DNA from 4 places in the Azospirillum thermophilum genome. Region 1 is predicted to be linked to each of the others. Evidence: predicted binding sites of a transcription regulator. Region 1 holds the regulator's gene; each other region holds the start of a gene.
The links. The regulator PhoB, encoded in region 1, activates phosphate uptake and scavenging genes when phosphate is short. The targets are predictions, from matches to a motif close to TNTCATAAAACTGTCA.
Positions count from the first base shown of each region.

Region 2: DEW08_RS26420 (PhoX family protein) is a predicted target of PhoB. The motif match lies at 1,909-1,924, and genes of this name have one in related genera.
Region 3: DEW08_RS04770 (inorganic phosphate transporter) is a predicted target of PhoB. The motif match lies at 2,279-2,294, and genes of this name have one in related genera.
Region 4: DEW08_RS12360 (RNA degradosome polyphosphate kinase) is a predicted target of PhoB. The motif match lies at 2,032-2,047, and genes of this name have one in related genera.

Region 1 is NZ_CP029353.1:2,493,433-2,497,619, reverse strand. It holds gene pstA (phosphate ABC transporter permease PstA) at 1-983, shown strand, start outside; gene pstB (phosphate ABC transporter ATP-binding protein PstB) at 1,056-1,817, shown strand; gene phoB (phosphate regulon transcriptional regulator PhoB) at 1,923-2,627, shown strand; gene DEW08_RS18125 (SAM hydrolase/SAM-dependent halogenase family protein) at 2,624-3,355, opposite strand; gene DEW08_RS18120 (response regulator) at 3,468-4,187, shown strand, end outside.
Region 2 is NZ_CP029357.1:333,020-337,206, forward strand. It holds gene DEW08_RS26420 (PhoX family protein) at 1-1,829, opposite strand, end outside; gene DEW08_RS26425 (CoA-acylating methylmalonate-semialdehyde dehydrogenase) at 1,998-3,497, opposite strand; gene aptA (omega-aminotransferase AptA) at 3,524-4,187, opposite strand, start outside.
Region 3 is NZ_CP029352.1:1,058,163-1,062,349, reverse strand. It holds gene DEW08_RS04770 (inorganic phosphate transporter) at 576-2,201, opposite strand; gene DEW08_RS04765 (alpha/beta fold hydrolase) at 2,473-3,294, shown strand; gene DEW08_RS04760 (DUF6285 domain-containing protein) at 3,308-3,703, opposite strand; gene DEW08_RS04755 (phosphotransferase family protein) at 3,703-4,187, opposite strand, start outside.
Region 4 is NZ_CP029353.1:1,295,396-1,299,582, forward strand. It holds partial or broken gene DEW08_RS12350 (CYTH and CHAD domain-containing protein) at 1-1,389, opposite strand; gene DEW08_RS12355 (SixA phosphatase family protein) at 1,448-1,966, opposite strand; gene DEW08_RS12360 (RNA degradosome polyphosphate kinase) at 2,084-4,187, shown strand, end outside.

The sequences.
Region 1 (4,187 bases):
TCGCCGACCGGTCCAGCCGCCGGCAGCTGAACGACCTGCTGTCCTCCGGGGCTCCTTACGAGCTGGAGGCCTTCGTCGCCCGCAATCCGGCGGTGGTCGGCACCACCCAGACCATCTGGGTCCGTGCCGACGACGAGGTGGACCAGTTCATGAAGGGCTATTTCCGCCGCGATGTGCCGGAGGCCGAGCGCCGGCTGAGCGACGTGAAGATCGCCGCCATCGACGCGCTGACGGCCAAGGGCTCGTTGGTGCAGAGCTTCAACACCACCCTGTTCTCCGCCGGCGACAGCCGCGAGGCGGAACAGGCCGGCATCTGGGGCGCCATCGTCGGCTCCCTGCTGATGCTGTCGGTGACGATGATCCTGTCGGTGCCGATCGGCGTCGCCGCCGCAGTCTACCTGGAGGAGTTCGCGCCGAAGAACAAGTGGACCGACCTGATCGAGGTGAACATCAACAACCTCGCCGCGGTGCCGTCCATCATCTTCGGCCTGCTCGGCCTGGCGGTCTTCCTCGGCTTCTTCGGGATGACCCGCTCGGCCCCGGTGGTCGGCGGCCTGGTGATGGCGCTGATGACCCTGCCGGTCATCATCATCTCCGCCCGGGTCGCCCTGAAGTCGGTGCCGCCCTCGATCCGCGAGGCGGCGCTGGGGATCGGCGCCTCTCCGCTGCAGACGGTGACCCACCATGTCCTGCCGCTGGCGCTGCCCGGCATCCTGACCGGCACCATCATCGGCATGGCCCGTGCGCTCGGCGAGACGGCGCCGCTGCTGATGATCGGCATGGTCGCCTTCATCGTCGACATCCCGCATGGCTGGACCGACAGCGCGACCGTGCTGCCCGTGCAGATCTACATGTGGGCGGACAGCCCCGAGCGGGCCTTCACCGAACGCACCTCGGCCGCGATCATGATCCTGCTCGGGTTCCTGATCCTGATGAACGGTCTGGCCGTGTACCTGCGCAAGAAATTCGAGAGGCGGTGGTAAGTCATGAACGTGATGACCCAGATGCAGTCCGGTTCGCAGCCCAACACCGCTGCCCGCGCCCAGGGAGAAACCATGGCCGGCGTCAAGATGGTCGCCCGCGACGTGAAGGTGTTCTACGGCGCCAAGCAGGCGCTGAAGGGCATCAACCTGGAGATCCAGGAGAACAAGGTCCTGGCCCTGATCGGCCCGTCGGGCTGCGGCAAGTCGACGTTCCTGCGCTGCCTGAACCGCATGAACGACACCATCGAGAACTGCCGCGTCGAAGGGCTGATCGCGCTGGACGGCGAGGACATCTACGGCAAGGGCATCGACGCGGTCCAGCTCCGCGCCCGCGTCGGCATGGTGTTCCAGAAGCCGAACCCCTTCCCCAAGTCGATCTACGACAACATCGCCTACGGCCCGCGCATCCATGGGCTGGCCTCGCAGCGCGACGAGCTGGACGAGGTGGTGCAGAAGTCGCTGCAGCGCGCCGGCCTGTGGAACGAGGTGAAGGACCGCCTGCGCGAGCCCGGCACCGGCCTGTCCGGCGGCCAGCAGCAGCGCCTGTGCATCGCCCGCGCCATCGCCGTCAGCCCGGAGGTGATCCTGATGGACGAGCCCTGCTCGGCGCTCGACCCCATCGCGACGGCGCACATCGAGGAACTGATCGACGAGCTGCGCGAGAACTATACGATCGTCATCGTCACCCACAACATGCAGCAGGCGGCCCGCGTCTCGCAGAAGACCGCCTTCTTCCATCTCGGCGAGATGGTGGAGTGCGACGACACCGAGGAAATCTTCACCAACCCGCGCGACGAGCGCACCCAGGGCTACATCACCGGCCGGTACGGCTGATCGGCCCTCCTCCTCCCCCGCGGTGGGGGAGGGGCGTCATGGAGCATGTTGAAGAGGCATGGAATGCTGGGTAACGTCGAAGCGCGCGGGATGAACGGAGCGGCCATGACCTCGGCGCTGAAGCCCCTTGTGCTGGTTGTCGAGGACGAGGCGGACATCGTCACCCTCCTCAAGTACAATCTGGAGAAGGAGGGGTTCCGCGTGGTCGCCGCGAGCGACGGCGAGGAGGCCCTGCTGCTGGCCGGCGAACAGGCGCCGAACCTCGTCCTGCTCGACTGGATGCTGCCGCTGATGTCGGGGCTGGAGGTGTGCCGCCAGCTCCGCCGCAATGCCAAGACCCGCGACATCCCGATCATCATGCTGACCGCCCGCGGCGAGGAAGGCGACCGGGTGCGCGGCCTGAATTCCGGTGCCGACGACTACATCACCAAGCCCTTCTCGCCGACCGAACTGGTGGCGCGCATGCGGGCGGTGCTGCGCCGCTCCGCCCCCGGCATGACGGACGAGACCCTGCAGTTCGCCGACGTGACGATGGACCTCGCCGCCCACCGCGTCCGCCGCAACGGCCGCGACATCCATCTCGGGCCGACCGAGTTCCGGCTGCTGCGCCATTTCATGCAGCATCCCGGCCGCGTCTTCTCGCGCGAGCAGCTTCTCGACCTCGTCTGGGGCCACGACGTCTATGTCGAGCCGCGCACGGTCGACGTCCACATCCGCCGCCTGCGCAAGGCCCTGAACGAGGAGACCGAGCTGGACCTGATCCGCACGGTTCGCTCGGCCGGCTACGCGCTCGACACCAAGACGATCTAGCGCCCTGTCACCGTGACGGCCGCGCCGACCGCGACGCCCAAGGCGCGGTCGGCGCGGCCGCGGTTGACGGCGATCTCCGCCAGCCCGTTGGAGTTCTCGTACCACAGCGCCTCGCCGGCCGGCACGTCGGCGAAGGTCCGGCCGCGGCGCACGGCGCGGGCACCGATGCGCAGCACCGCATCGGCCGGCAGGGTCGCCGCCCGCAGCCCGGTCATCGCGTTGCCGTAGACGTCGATATAGACGATGCGCGGCAGATCGTCGGGCCAGTCCGGCCGCGCGTCCGCTCCCGTCTCCAGCGGCTCCAGATCCACCGGCCGGCCGGTCGCCAGCATCGCCGCGACCGGCGCGAAGAGATCCCGTCCGTGGAAGCTGGCGGAGAGCCGCTCCGGCCTCCAGCCGATGGCCGAGGCGGTAGACCGGACCGCTCTTCGCCGGACGATCTCGAACAGGCCGTTGTCCGGCCCGACGAAGCGGCGTCCGTCGGCCTCCACCACCAGCGGCCGGCGGTCGGTGCCGACGCCGGGATCGACAACGGCGACGAAGACCGAGCCCGCCGGGAAGGCCGGGGCGTAGGCCGCCAGAAGATAGGCGGAAAGCTGCGGATCGAAGGCCGGCACGTCGGCGAACAGGTCGATCACCGGCAGTCCGGGCGCCTGCTGCGCCAGCGCCGCCTTCATCTGGCCGGTATAGGGGCCGGACAACCCGAAATCGGTGAACAGCACGATCATGGCGTCAGGATAGCGTGGCTGCGGTTGAATCGACAGGGGCAGCCGCGCCGCCCGTTGCCGCGGCGCTCCGCCCTTCCTACAGTGGTGCGACCTCCATCAAGCGGACTGGCCGATGACGCATCCCCCGGCAGCGCCCTCTTCCCTGGACGCCCCGACCTCCGGCAGCCGCATCCTGCTGGTGGAGGACTGTGCTCCCAACCAGATGCTGGCCGCCGCGATCCTCGGCAGTGCCGGCCATACGGTCGACGTGGTGGAGAACGGCCGTACCGCCGTCGCCGCGGTGGCGCGCGGTGGCTACGACCTCGTGCTGATGGATCTGGCGATGCCGGAGATGGACGGCCTGACCGCCGCCCGCCTGATGCGCGACCTGCCGCCGCCGCTCTGCCGCATCCCCATCATCGCGATCACCGCGGATTCGCAGGAGTCCGACCGGGCCCGCTGTCTCGCCGCCGGGATGGACGATCATCTCGCCAAGCCGTTCGACCGCGCCGCCCTGCTGGAGCGGGTGGCTCATTGGCTGGGGCGGGTGGCCGGCCTGCACGCCATGGCACGGACGCCGGGAACGGCACCGGCGGCGGCCACGGCGGGGGTGGAGATGCTGGACCGCGCCACGCTCGACCAGCTCGGCGCCGACCTGGACGCGGAAGTGCTGGCCGACGTCCTGCGCCAGTTCGCCGACGAAACGATGGAGCGGCTGGAGCGGATCGCGGCGGAGACCGACCTGGCGCTTCTCGCGCGCGAGGCCCATACGCTGAAGAGTACGGCGGGCACCTTCGGGGCGCCGACCCTGGCGGCGGCGGCACGGGCGCTGGAGCTTGCCTGCCGCGCCGGT
Region 2 (4,187 bases), on a different replicon from region 1:
TTCACCTTGTCGTGCAGGCCCTTCTCCCAGTCGCCGGGGTGCTGGAAGTTGCTCATGATGTAGGCGAAGCCGTTGACGTCGTCGACCGCCTGCAGGCCGGTCGATTCGGCGCCGGCCGGGCAGGACAGCAGGCGCGCCAGCTTGCCGGTGTCGACGTTGTAGGCCCACAGGAAGTTGTTGACGTGGTTGCCGCTGTCCTCGCCGATGAACAGGGTGCGCATCCGCTCGGAGAACTTCAGGTTGTCCGGGTTGGCGATCAGGTCGGCGTCGGCGGTGTTGCCGAGCGCGTCCGGCGTCGGCAGGTCGCGGCCGACCAGCGCCGGGACGGTGCTGAGGTGGACGGGCACCCACTCGCTGTCGATGGCGGTGCCGGCCGAGTCGGACTGGCCGCCCTTCATCGGAAGCTGGTAGACGGCGCCGGCGTTGATGGCGTTGACCTTGATGCCGCTCTTGCCGTCGCTCATCGACTTGTAGATGTAGGACATCGCCGCGTAGGCGACCTTGTCCTTGGCGTTGACGGTGACGCCTTCCAGCTTGGTGAGGGCGAGCGTCGCGCCGACGGTGGGGGCGTAGCGGTGGGTTTCGAGGAAGGCGGCGGCCTTCTCCATGCCCGGCTTGAACTTCACCCACTGCTGCTTGCCGTTGAAGGGAACGGCGGTGAAGGTGGGGTCCTGCGGGTCGCTGGTCTTGACCTCCAGGATGTCGGAGTGCTTCAGCGTGTCGGCCAGACGCTCGATCTCGGCGCTGGTGGCGTGGCCGAGCTTGACCCAGACCAGCTTGAAGGCACCGCCCTTGTCGAGGGCGACGCCCGGCTCCTGCTCCAGCTTCGCCGCATAGAGCGTGCCGGCGGACAGGTCGGCCGGCTTGTCGGCGATGAACATGAACAGGCCGCCGTTGGTGGCGTCGTCGCCCATCAGCACCGTGCGCTGGTCCGGCATCACCTGCACCAGCTCGTGCGAGATGCGGCCGAGGCAGTAGTGCTTCCTGATCGTGCCGGTGCCGTCGGGGTTCACCACCACCTCCGGCATGTGGCCGTAGTGGTAGGGGTTGGCCTTGGCCGGGTCGCCGAACAGGTTCTGGCTGTAGGCGCGGAACTGCTCGTCGGAGGCGGCGACGACCGCGTCCGGCTCATACTCCTCGCTCGACAGGTGGGTGTTCCACGGCGACAGGCTGGCGCCGCAGGTGATCCACAGGCCGTGCGCCTTGCTGGTGTCGACGGTGTGGTACTGGACGAGGCGCAGGGCGCCGGTCTCCTTGTCCTGGTCGAGCGTCAGGACGGCGATCGGCGACGGCAGCTTGCCGTACATGTTCTTGTCCTTGGCGTCGCGCGAGGCGTACTCGAACTGCACGACGGCGAAGAGCGGGTTGCCCTTCACGCCCGGGACGGTCGACGGCATGGGGTTGAGCAGGTTGCAGCCGTCCGGGCAGTCGGAGAAGAACTGCACCGGCTGCCCGGCCGAGTCGTCCATGATCGGCTTGCCGTGGATGTCGTAGTAGCCGCCGGCCAGCGTCGTGCCGCCCTTGCCGTCCGGCACCTGGTCGCCGGTGTTGAACAGGGGCTGGTAGCCGAGCTTGAAGGTCTGCTTCTTGCCGTCGGCAAAGGTGACGACCATGCTCGACTCGACCTGCGTGGAGGCCTGGGCCCGCGCGGTCGCCGGGGCGGCCATGCCGATGAACTCGGCGGCGGTCGGGGCAGCCTTGGCAGCGGCGCCGGTCGGCGCGAGCAGGGTGACGGCGGAACCCCCGGCCATTCCGGCGACCGGGAGCAGCGGCATTCCGGCGAGAATGCGGAGCACCGAACGCCGGGACGTCTCGGGCAACTGGGACATGGACACTCTCCTGCAATCTTCAGGAGGCGCGGCAGTTTGCCGCCCTCCTCGCTCAGGAGGGGACCATAGCGTCGCCCTGTTACAGTTTGACGGCAGCCGGAGGAGGTAGCCGCATGTTTTTCGGGAACCTTTCCTCCGGCGGCCTCCGCCGGCGCCCGCCGGCGGGTGCTACTTCATCGAGGGGAAGGAGAACTGCGCCCCTTCGCGCACGCCGCCCGAGGGCCAGCGCTGGGTGACGGTCTTGCGGCGGGTGTAGAAGCGCACGCCGTCCGGACCGTAGGCCGAAAGGTCGCCGAACAGCGAGCGTTTCCAGCCGCCGAAGCTGTGGTAGGCGACCGGCACCGGCAGCGGCACGTTGATGCCGACCATGCCGACCCGGATGGCGTCGGTGAAGTAGCGGGCGGCCTCGCCGTCGCGGGTGAACAGGCAGGTGCCGTTGCCGTACTCGTGGGCGTCGATCAGGTCCATGCCCTCCTGCATCGTCTTCACGCGGACGACGCAGAGGACGGGGCCGAAGATCTCCTCCCGGTAGATGGTCATCTGCGGCGTCACCCGGTCGAACAGGCAGCCGCCGAGGAAGAAGCCGGTCTCGTGGCCCGGCACCACGAGGCCGCGGCCGTCCACCACCAGCTCCGCCCCCTCGGCGACGCCCTGGTCGACATAGCCCTTCACCTTCTCGTAATGGACGCGGCTGACCAGCGGGCCCATGTCGCAGCCCGCCGCGGTGCCCGCCCCGACCGCCAGCCCGCGGAGCTGGGCGGAGAGCTTTGCGACCAGCCGGTCGGCCAGCTCGTCGCCCACGGCGACCACGACGGAGATCGCCATGCAGCGCTCGCCGCAGGAGCCGTAGGCCGCCCCCATGATGGCGCTGACCGCGTTGTCGAGGTCGGCGTCCGGCATGACGATGGCGTGGTTCTTGGCGCCGCCCAGCGCCTGCACCCGCTTACCGTGGGCGCTGGCGGTGGAATAGACATGCTCGGCGATCGGGGTGGAGCCGACGAAGCTGACGGCCTGCACCCGCGGATCGGTCAGCAGCGTGTCGACCGCCACCTTGTCGCCATGCACCACGTTCAGCACGCCCGGCGGCAGCCCGGCCTCCAGCGCGAGCCGGGCCACCAGGAGCGCGGCGCTGGGATCGCGCTCCGACGGCTTGAGGACGAAGGTATTCCCGCAGGCGATGGCGATGGGATACATCCACAGCGGGACCATCGCCGGGAAGTTGAAGGGCGTGATGCCGGCGACGACGCCGAGCGGCTGGAACTCCGACCAGCTGTCGATGCCCGGCCCGACATTCTTGGAATGCTCGCCCTTCAGCAGGTCGGCGACGCCGCAGGCATATTCGACATTCTCCATGCCGCGGGTCAGCTCGCCCCGGGCGTCATCGAGGGTCTTGCCGTGCTCGCGCGTGATCAGCTCGCAGATGCGGGCGGCGTTGTCCTCCAGAAGCTGGCGGAAGCGGAACATCACGCGTGCCCGCCTGGCCGGCGGGGTGGCCCGCCAGGCCGGGAAGGCGGCCTGCGCCGCGGCGATGGCCTGTTCGACGGTCGCCCGGTCGGCGAGAGGAACACTCCCGACGGTCTCGCCGGTGGCCGGGTTCACGATGTCGGCGGTCCGGCTGCCGGCCGGCACGTCGGTGGCGGCGCCGATGAGGTGGGGAACGATGGTCATGGTGTCTCCTGCTCTCCCGCGGCGCGTCAGGCGACCGACCGGATGGCGTCGGCGACGACGGTCATCAGCGTGTCGAGCTCTTCCGGAGTGGTGTGGAAGTGCGGGCCGAACTGCAGGGTGTCGCCGCCGTAGCGGACGTAGTAGCCGGCGTCCCAGCACTTCATCGCGATCTCGTAGGGGCGGCGGGCCGGCTCGCCCGGCAACGGCGCGATGGTGACCGCACCGGCGAGGCCGCAGTTGCGGATGTCGACGACGTGCTTCAGCCCCTTCAGGCCGTGCAGCACGGTCTCGAAATGCGGGGCGAGCGCCGCCGCCTTCTCCGCCAGACGGTCCGTCTCGAAGATCTCCATGGCGGCGAGGCCGGCGGCGCAGGCCACGGGATGGGCCGAATAGGTGTAGCCGTGCGGGAACTCCACCAGATAGTCGGGCCCGCCATTGTCCATGAAGGTCTGGTAGATCTCGTGGCTGGCGATCACCGCCCCCATCGGCACGGCGCCGTTGGTCAGGCCCTTGGCGATGTTCATCATGTCGGGCACCACGCCGAAGGCCTGGGCGCCGAAGGCCGCCCCCATGCGGCCGAACCCGGTGATGACCTCGTCGAAGATCAGCAGGATCGAGTGCTTGTCGCAGATCTCGCGCAGGCGCTGCAGATAGCCCTTGGGCGGCGGCAGCACGCCGGCCGAGCCCGCC
Region 3 (4,187 bases), on a different replicon from region 1:
AGGCGCGCGGCAAGTCCCCCACTGCGGTCCCGACCCGCGCATAGCGCGCGAGCCGCCCGCCCAGACTGTTCTCTTCGGTGTTCGGCATAGCCCATAGGTGGGGCGCCGGCGGCAAAAGGCCAGTGGCGGCGGCGGGGCGATTTCGCCAGGGCGCATCCGGCACGGATTTCAAGGGGTGCGACGATCCCGCTGCCTCAAAAAGACCCCTTGACAGCAACCCGGGACAGGAGCACGCTCAAGTCATCGGAAGCAATCGTCGCAGAGGTGAGTAAGACAAGGCGCCCGATACGGCGCTCCGCCCAAGCAAGGAACAGGGCGGTCTGGGTTGTCCGAAACCAGGGAGGGTGAGTAAGATCATGACTCCACCGGCGCTTACATGGTGAAGCCGACGTTTTCGGCCTGGAAAATTCGGAATTCATTCGCCTGACTGGCGACGAACATGCGGGCGCGACTTGCCTGCAGGAAAGCCCCCACGGAAGCCGTGGGGGCTTTCGCTTTTTCCGGGACGCGTAAGTCTCCAGGACAATCCGCGCGCCGGGGCGCCGGGGCGCCGGCGGCGCCCGGATCAATCCTCGTCAGAAGACGTGCCGCAGGATGAAGTAGAGGCCGCCGGCCAGGGTGATCGCCGCCGGCAGCGTGAGTATCCAGGCCATCGCCATGTTGCGCACGGTGCTCCATTGCAGGCCGGAGCCGTTGGCCGCCATGGTTCCGGCGACGCCGCTCGACAGGATGTGGGTGGTGGAGACGGGCAGGCCGTAGACCTCCGCCAGCCCGATGGTCCCGGCGGCGACGATCTCGGCCGAGGCGCCCTGGGCATAGGCCAGATGCTGCTTGCCGATCCGCTCCCCCACCGTGACGACGATCCGCTTCCACCCGACCATGGTGCCGAGGCCGAGCGCCACGGCGACGGAGAACTTCACCCAGTCCGGGATATAGCGGGTGCCGGCGTTCAACGCCTCCTGATAGGACTTGAGGACGGTCTCCTCGGCTTGGGGAAAGCTGACGTCCTGCTTGGGCAGCAGCCGGATGGCGTCGGCCACCAGATACATGTCGTTGCGCATGTTGGGGGTCGCCTCCGCCGGCACATGCCTGATCGCGCCGTAGTTCTGGACGCCGCGGGCGATGTCGTCCGACAGGGCGGCGAGGGCGGCGTAGACCTGCGGGCGGTCGAGCTCCTTGGCGCGCAGCGCGTCGCCGACGGTGCGGCGCGCCTCCTCCGCCGGGCCGGGCGGCTGGCCGGCGGCGCGCGACTGGAAGATCGCCTGCGCCTGGCGCGAGGTCTGGACGAAGGCCGGGGTGGTGCTGTCGGGCATGGTGCGGTTCAGCGCGTAGGCGGTGGGCACGGCGCCGATCAGAATCAGCATGATCAGGCCCATGCCCTTCTGCCCGTCGTTGCCGCCATGGGCGAAGGAGACGGCAGTGCAGGTCAGGATCAGCAGCCCGCGGATGGCGGGCGGCGGCGGATGCTGGCCGTCCGGCGCCTCGTAGAGCTTGCGGTTGCGGATCACCAGCTTCATCGCCAGCAGCAGCAGGGCGGCCAGCGCGAAGCCCAGCAGCGGGCTGAACAGCAGGGCGCGCAGCACGCTCATCGCCTGCGACCAGTCGACGCCGGAGGTGGCGTAGCCTTCCGGCGCCATGAACTGGTTGGCGAGGCCCACCCCCATGATCGAGCCGATCAGCGCATGGGAGGAGCTGTTGGGCAGGCCGAGCGCCCAGGTCCCGAGGTTCCAGAGGATGGCGGCGATCAGCAGCGCGAAGATCATGGCATAGCCGGCGCCGCTGCCGACCTGGAGGATCAGTTCGACCGGCAGCAGCGTGATGACGCTGTAGGCCACCGCCCCCGAGGACAGCAGGACGCCGAGGAAGTTGAACGCGCCCGACCAGATGACCGCCAGGACCGGCGGCATGCTGTGGGTGTAGATCACGGTGGCGACCGCGTTGGCGGTGTCGTGGAAGCCGTTGACGAACTCGAACCCCAGCGCGATCAGCAGGGCGAGCCCCAGCAGGACGAAGGCACCGATGGCGAGCGGCGGCTGGCCGACGCTCTGCAGGTCGGTGACGAAGCCATGGACGGCATAGCCGAGGCCGGCGGCCAGCAGCATCAGGAAGGCGATCGGCGTCGCCGAATGGGCCTTCTGGTCGAGATTCGGACGGCCCGGTGCCCCGCCGGAGCCGCGGGCCGGATAGACGGTATCGGTCACGGAAGCCCCCTCGCATGGTGACGCCGAAGCACAGGCCTCAACACGCCGGGCGAGGCGGGTTTCCCGCGTCACAGGAAATTCATCAAAGCGTCATGGATTATAAGTGGCTGCCGGGCCGCAGGGGGGAGCCGCTCTGCCCGGAGCACGGCTGGCATCCCACGGAGGCTGTTGCGGCGGGCGATCGATTGGTCAACCATATTGTCGTTGTGGCGATCTGTCAGCGCGCCCCGGCGCGCGGTCGCGGACAGGCCATGCTTCCGGAAGAGGGCCCATGAACTCCGACAAGACAAGCGACAGGGACATCACGGCGCAGGACATGCGGGTGGACGGCGCCGGGGGGAGGCTGTTCGTCAGGCGCTGGTCGACCGGGGGGGCGGAGGGTGCCGGGCTGCCGCCGGTCATCCTGCTGCACGACTCGCTCGGCTGCGTCGAGCTGTGGCGCGATTTTCCGGCCCGGCTCGCCGGGGCGACCGGGCGGACGGTGGTCGCCTACGACCGGCTGGGCTTCGGCCGGTCGGATCCGCATCCGGGGCGGCTCGACCTGACCTTCGTGCGGGACGAGGCGCGGGGAGCCTTCTCCACCCTGTGCGCCCGTCTGGGGATCGGCGATTTCGTCGTCTTCGGGCACAGCGTCGGCGGCGGCATGGCCGTGGGCGTGGCCGGCGCCTTTCCCGAGCGGTGCCGCGCGCTGGTCACCGTGTCCGCCCAGGCCTTCGTCGAGGACCGCACCACCGAGGGCATCCGCGAGGCCAAGCGCGGCTTCGACCAGCCGGGGCAGATGGACCGGCTGCGCAGATACCATGGCGAGAAGGCGCAATGGGTGCTCGACGCCTGGGTGGAGACCTGGCTGTCGCCTCAGTTCGCGTCCTGGACGCTCGACGGCGACCTGCCGGCGGTCCGCTGCCCCGCGCTGATCATCCACGGCGACCAGGACGAGTACGGTTCGACCAGCCATCCGGAGCGGCTGGCCGCGCTGACGGCGGGGCCAGCCACCGTCGGGATCCTGCCCGGCTGCGGGCATGTCCCCCACCGCGAGGCGGCTCCCGCGGTGATCGACATGGTCGCCCGCTTCCTCCGCCGGGAGGCCCGGTAGGGCGGCCGGCTCCTTATCCGTCGGCGGCCAGCATTTTCGGGTTGGAGATGGTCAGGCGGGCGCGGACGATGGCCTCCAGCGAGTCCATCAGCACCTCCTGGCCGTCCTGGTCGAAGTCGCCGGCGGCGATCTCGATGCACAGGCGGTGCTGCAGCGCCTCCACCCGCTTGCGCAGATCCTCGCCGGACAGGCTGTCGTCGGCGTCCTCGCCATAGAGCGGGGCCAGGGCGGCGACCATGACGTGCCCGGCCTCGTCCAGGCTCTTCAGCTCCCGCCCGGCGATGGCGAGCGCGTTGGCGACCATCAGGGCGGCGTAGCGCGCCTCGGGTGCGACGTGGGGCAGCACCTCGCTGCGGAGGGTGGCGGCGGCGATCTCCAGCAGGCCGCGGGCATCGGGACTGGTGCGCATCAGCCGACCCTTTCCGGAAGCGGGGTGCGGGGAAGGGATTTCAGATGGCGGAGCAGGTCCATCTCGATCTCCGGGATCATGCGGCCGGTCAGCGCCAGCTCCAGCGAGGGCTCGACGCCGGAGGTGTGGCGGCGCCCCTGCATCAGCGCGATCGCCGCCCAGCGCAGATAGGCCGCCGTTTCCCAGAAGGCGACGCGCTGGCGGTCCACCTTGCGGCCCGAGGTCTCCTCGTAGCCGGCATAGAAGTCGTCGCGGTCGGCGATGCCGCCGGCCTCGCGGTCGTTGCGGCCGAACCGCCAGGAGCGCGAGCAGAACCAGGCGAGATCCTCCATGGGATCCGACCAGCCGGCGAACTCCCAGTCGAGGATGGCGGTCAGCGTCCCGTCCTTCACCAGATAGTTGCCGGTGCGGTAGTCGCGGTGGCAGAGCACGACGGCGCCGGGCAGCGGGGCGTTGACCTCCAGCCAGCGCAGGCCCCAGGCCA
Region 4 (4,187 bases), 1.2 Mb from region 1:
CTCCAGCCTCGCGATGAAGGGCAGGGTCGCGGTCTCCGGATAGAGGCCGCGGAAGAACTCCGTCACATAGCGCAGGCTGCGCAGGCGGCGGCGCAGGCGGTTGCGCTGCTCGGTATCGGCGCGCCCGGACTCCATCGGCTTGGCCGTCTTGCGGACCCGGCCGAGGGCGTGGGACAGCCACGGACCGGCGAGGTCGGCGACCGGCCGGTCGAGCAGGGCGCGCCGGTCGGGCGGCGCCTCCGAATGCCAGCGCCCGTCCTCCAGCCAGGCGCCGAGCGCCAGGATCAGGCCGGAGCAGCGCGGCGAGGCAATGGCCTCCACCGCGGCGCCGGTCGGGGCGGCGCGGGCGGCACGCACCGCCTCGGCAAGGTCCGGCAGGCCGTCCGGGGCATCCGGCGAGCGCGACAGCGGTCCGGCGGCGTGGGTCAGCAGCACGTCCCAGCCGCGCGCCGGGGCGAGCTGCTTGGCGAAGGCGCGCAGGTCGGCGTGCAGCCGCTCCATCTCCGGTGACGCCACCAGCGGCCGGAACAGCCGGTGGGCGGTGTTCAGCCGGCGCAGCGCCACGCGGATCTGGTGCAGACCCTCCGTATCGCCGCCGGCCAGCGTGCAGGCCTCGTTGGCGAGGAGCTGGCGCAGCCCGTGGCGCACGATGTGCCGCCAGGCCTCCGCCACCGTCGTCACGGGGGACAGCGCCAGCGGCTCCGGCAACACCGGGGTGGGCAGCCTGCCGGTGACGAGGCGCAGCCCCAGCTCCGCCTTGCTCTCCGTCCCGATTCGCACCGGCACCGCCCGCTGCACGAGGAGGGCGAGGTCGAACAGCCGGCCGACCCGGCCGGACAGCAGTTCCAGCTCCACCTCGCAGATCGGATGGCTGGCGGCGCCGGCGGTGATGGCGCCCTCGTCCAGCGCCACCTCGATGGCGGTCAGCGGATCGGGGCGGACCAGCAGGGTGGTGCGGCGGAATTCGGTGGTCACCAGCGGGACGATGGCGTCGCGGGCGTCGGCCGGGACCAGCGCGCCCAACCCCTCCGCCGCCAGCAGCGAGAGGTCCGGCCGTTCCGCCGGGATGCTCCAGTCCCACTCGCGCCGGATCGCCACCGCGGCGCTGTCGCCGGGGGCGGCGCTGTTGACGGTCTTCAGCGTCTGGGTGAAGCGCTCGCCCTCCTGACGGATGCGCAGCGCGATGCCCGCGGTGAACAGCTTCAGGTCGGGGGTGTCGTAATAGACGGTGCGCAGCCGGCGCTCCGCCGGCGGGCCGTCGGCCCGGTCGAGCAGGGCCGGAAGCGTCGCCAGCCGGGCGAGGTCGCCGGGCGCCACGTGCAGCTTCAGCTCCACCTCGCGGGTGGCGGTGGGCGCTGCAGGCGGGGAAGCGGGCGGTGGTTGCGTCACCAGTCTTTGTCCCTTCCGGTCCGGTCGGGAAGTGATTACCGCAAAGCCCCGCCGCTCGTTAAGAAAGTTTTCGCGGCTGCACAAAGTCGACCAGCCGCCCGGCGCCGAGGTCGAGGTCGCGCCAGTGCAGGGTCTGGAACAGGATCACCGCACAGGCGCCCGTCGGGAACTTGTCCGCGACAGCATGGCGCAGGGCGGCTTCGCCCTCGCCGACCAGCTCCTGCGTCAGCTCGTACAGGTCGGGATTGTGGGCGATCACCATCAGCCCGGTCACCGAGTCCGGCACGTCGCGCACGCGCTCCAGCAGCGTGTGGGCGCCGCACAGGTAGAGGCCGCGCTCATGCTCGACCGGCGGGGTCGGGGCGCCCATGGCCGACAGCACGCGCCGTCCCGTCTCGACCGCCCGGACGGCGGTGGAGCACAGGACGAGGTCGATATGGGCGTGGTGCTTCCGCAGATAGCTGCCGACGAGGGGAGCGGCCTTCTCACCCCGCGGGGCAAGCGGCCGGTCATGGTCGCCGGAACCCGGCGAGTCCCAGGAGGATTTCGCATGGCGCAGCAGGAAAAGCGTCTTCATCTCGGCCGGGAGTGGAGAAAAGGGGGAGGGGAACGCCCATCTGGTCGGAGGGCATCCGCTGATGGTGTCCTGAAACCGTAACGCAGTTGGGCTAGGGTTGTCGCCCCAACTTTGTCTATGATCATACGTCTGCCACCAGCCGAGGCTTGCCGTGACCCAGCTCCAGGAATTCGAATCTCCGTGTGTCGAAGCCGGTTCCCCGACCGCTTCATCAACCGCGAGCTTTCGTGGCTGGCGTTCAACCAGCGTGTCCTGGAGGAGGCCTCCAACCCCAACCACCCGCTGCTGGAGCGGCTGCGCTTCCTGTCGATCTCGGCCAGCAACCTGGATGAGTTCTACATGGTGCGAGTCGCCGGCCTGAAAGGGCAGGTGGCCGCCGGGGTGAAGAACCCCAGTCCGGAGAACCTGACGCCGGCGCAGCAGCTCGCCGCGGTCAAGCAGCGCATCATCGAGCTGATGGCGAGCCAGCAGGCGATGTGGCGCACGCTGAAGACCGACCTGCGCGAGGCCGGGATCACCGTGATCGACCCGGACGGGCTGACCGACGGCGAGCGCGTCTGGCTGGAGGGCAAGTTCCTCGACGACATCTTCCCGATCCTGACGCCCATCGCGGTCGATCCGGCGCACCCCTTCCCGTTCCTGCCGAACCTCGGCTTCTCGCTGGCGCTGCAGCTCTTCGATCCGGTGAAGGGGACGCATCTCGACGCTCTGGTGCCGCTGCCGGCCCAGCTCGACCGCTTCATCCGGCTGCCGGGGTCGGACATCCGCTTCATCCAGCTCGAGAAGACGGTGATGATGTTCATCGACCGTCTCTTCCCGCCGTTCCAGGTGAAGGCCAACGGCGTCTTCCGCGTGCTGCGCGACAGCGAGATCGAGATCGAGGAGGAGGCGGAGGATCTGGTCCGCACCTTCGAAAGCGCGCTGAAGCGCCGCCGCCGCGGCAGCGTCATCCGGCTCGCCACCGACAGCGGCATGGCGGCCGACCTGCGCGAGTTCCTGCGCTACGAGCTGAACGTGGCGAGTGACGACGTCTTCGTGCTGGACGGGCTGATCGGCCTGACCGACACCAAGCAGCTCATCGTCGACGAGCGGCCGGATCTCGTCTTCCGGCCGTTCAACGCCCGCTTCCCGGAGCGCATCCGCGACTTCGGCGGCGACTGCTTCGCGGCGATCCGCCACAAGGACATCGTGGTCCACCACCCGTACGAGAGCTTCGACGTGGTGGTGCAGTTCATCCGGCAGGCGGCGCGCGACCCGCAGGTGGTGGCGATCAAGCAGACGCTCTACCGCACCAGCAAGGACAGCCCCATCGTCGCGGCCCTGATCGAGGCGGCGGAGGCCGGCAAGTCGGTCACCGCCCTGGTCGAGCTGAAGGCCCGGTTCGACGAGGAGGCCAACATCCGCTGGGCGCGCGACCTGGAGCGTGCCGGCGCCCAGGTGGTCTACGGTTTCGTCGACCTCAAGACCCACGCCAAGGTGTCGCTGGTGGTGCGGCGCGAGAAGAAGGCGCTGCGCAGCTACGTGCATTTCGGCACGGGCAACTACCACCCGATCACCGCGAAGGTCTACACCGACCTGTCCTTCTTCACCTGCGACCCGGCGCTCTGCCACGACGCGGCGGTGATGTTCAACTACATGACCGGCTATGCGACGCCCAAGGTGCTGGAGAAGATCGCCATCGCGCCGATCACGCTGCGCGCCAAGCTCGTCGAGCTGATCAACGCCGAGATCGCCCATGCCGAGGCCGGCCGGCCGGCCCAGATCTGGGTGAAGCTGAACTCGCTGGTCGATCCGGACATCATCGACAAGCTCTACAAGGCCTCGCAGGCCGGCGTGCAGATCGACATGGTGATCCGCGGCATCTGCTGCCTGCGCCCCGGCGTGCCCGGCCTGTCGGAGAACATCCGCGTGCGCAGCATCGTCGGCCGCTTCCTGGAGCATGGCCGGGTCATCTGCTTCGGCAACGGCCATGGCCTGCCCAGCCCGCAGGCGAAGATCTTCATCTCCTCGGCCGACTGGATGCCGCGCAACCTCGACCGCCGCATCGAGACGCTGGTGCCGATCGAGAACCCGACGGTGCACGAACAGGTCCTCGACCAGATCATGGTCGCCCAGTTCAAGGACGAGGCGAACACCTGGAAGCTCGGGCCGGACGGCGTCTACCATCGCATCAAGGCTGGTCCGGACGCCTTCTCCGCGCATAATTACTTCATGACGAACC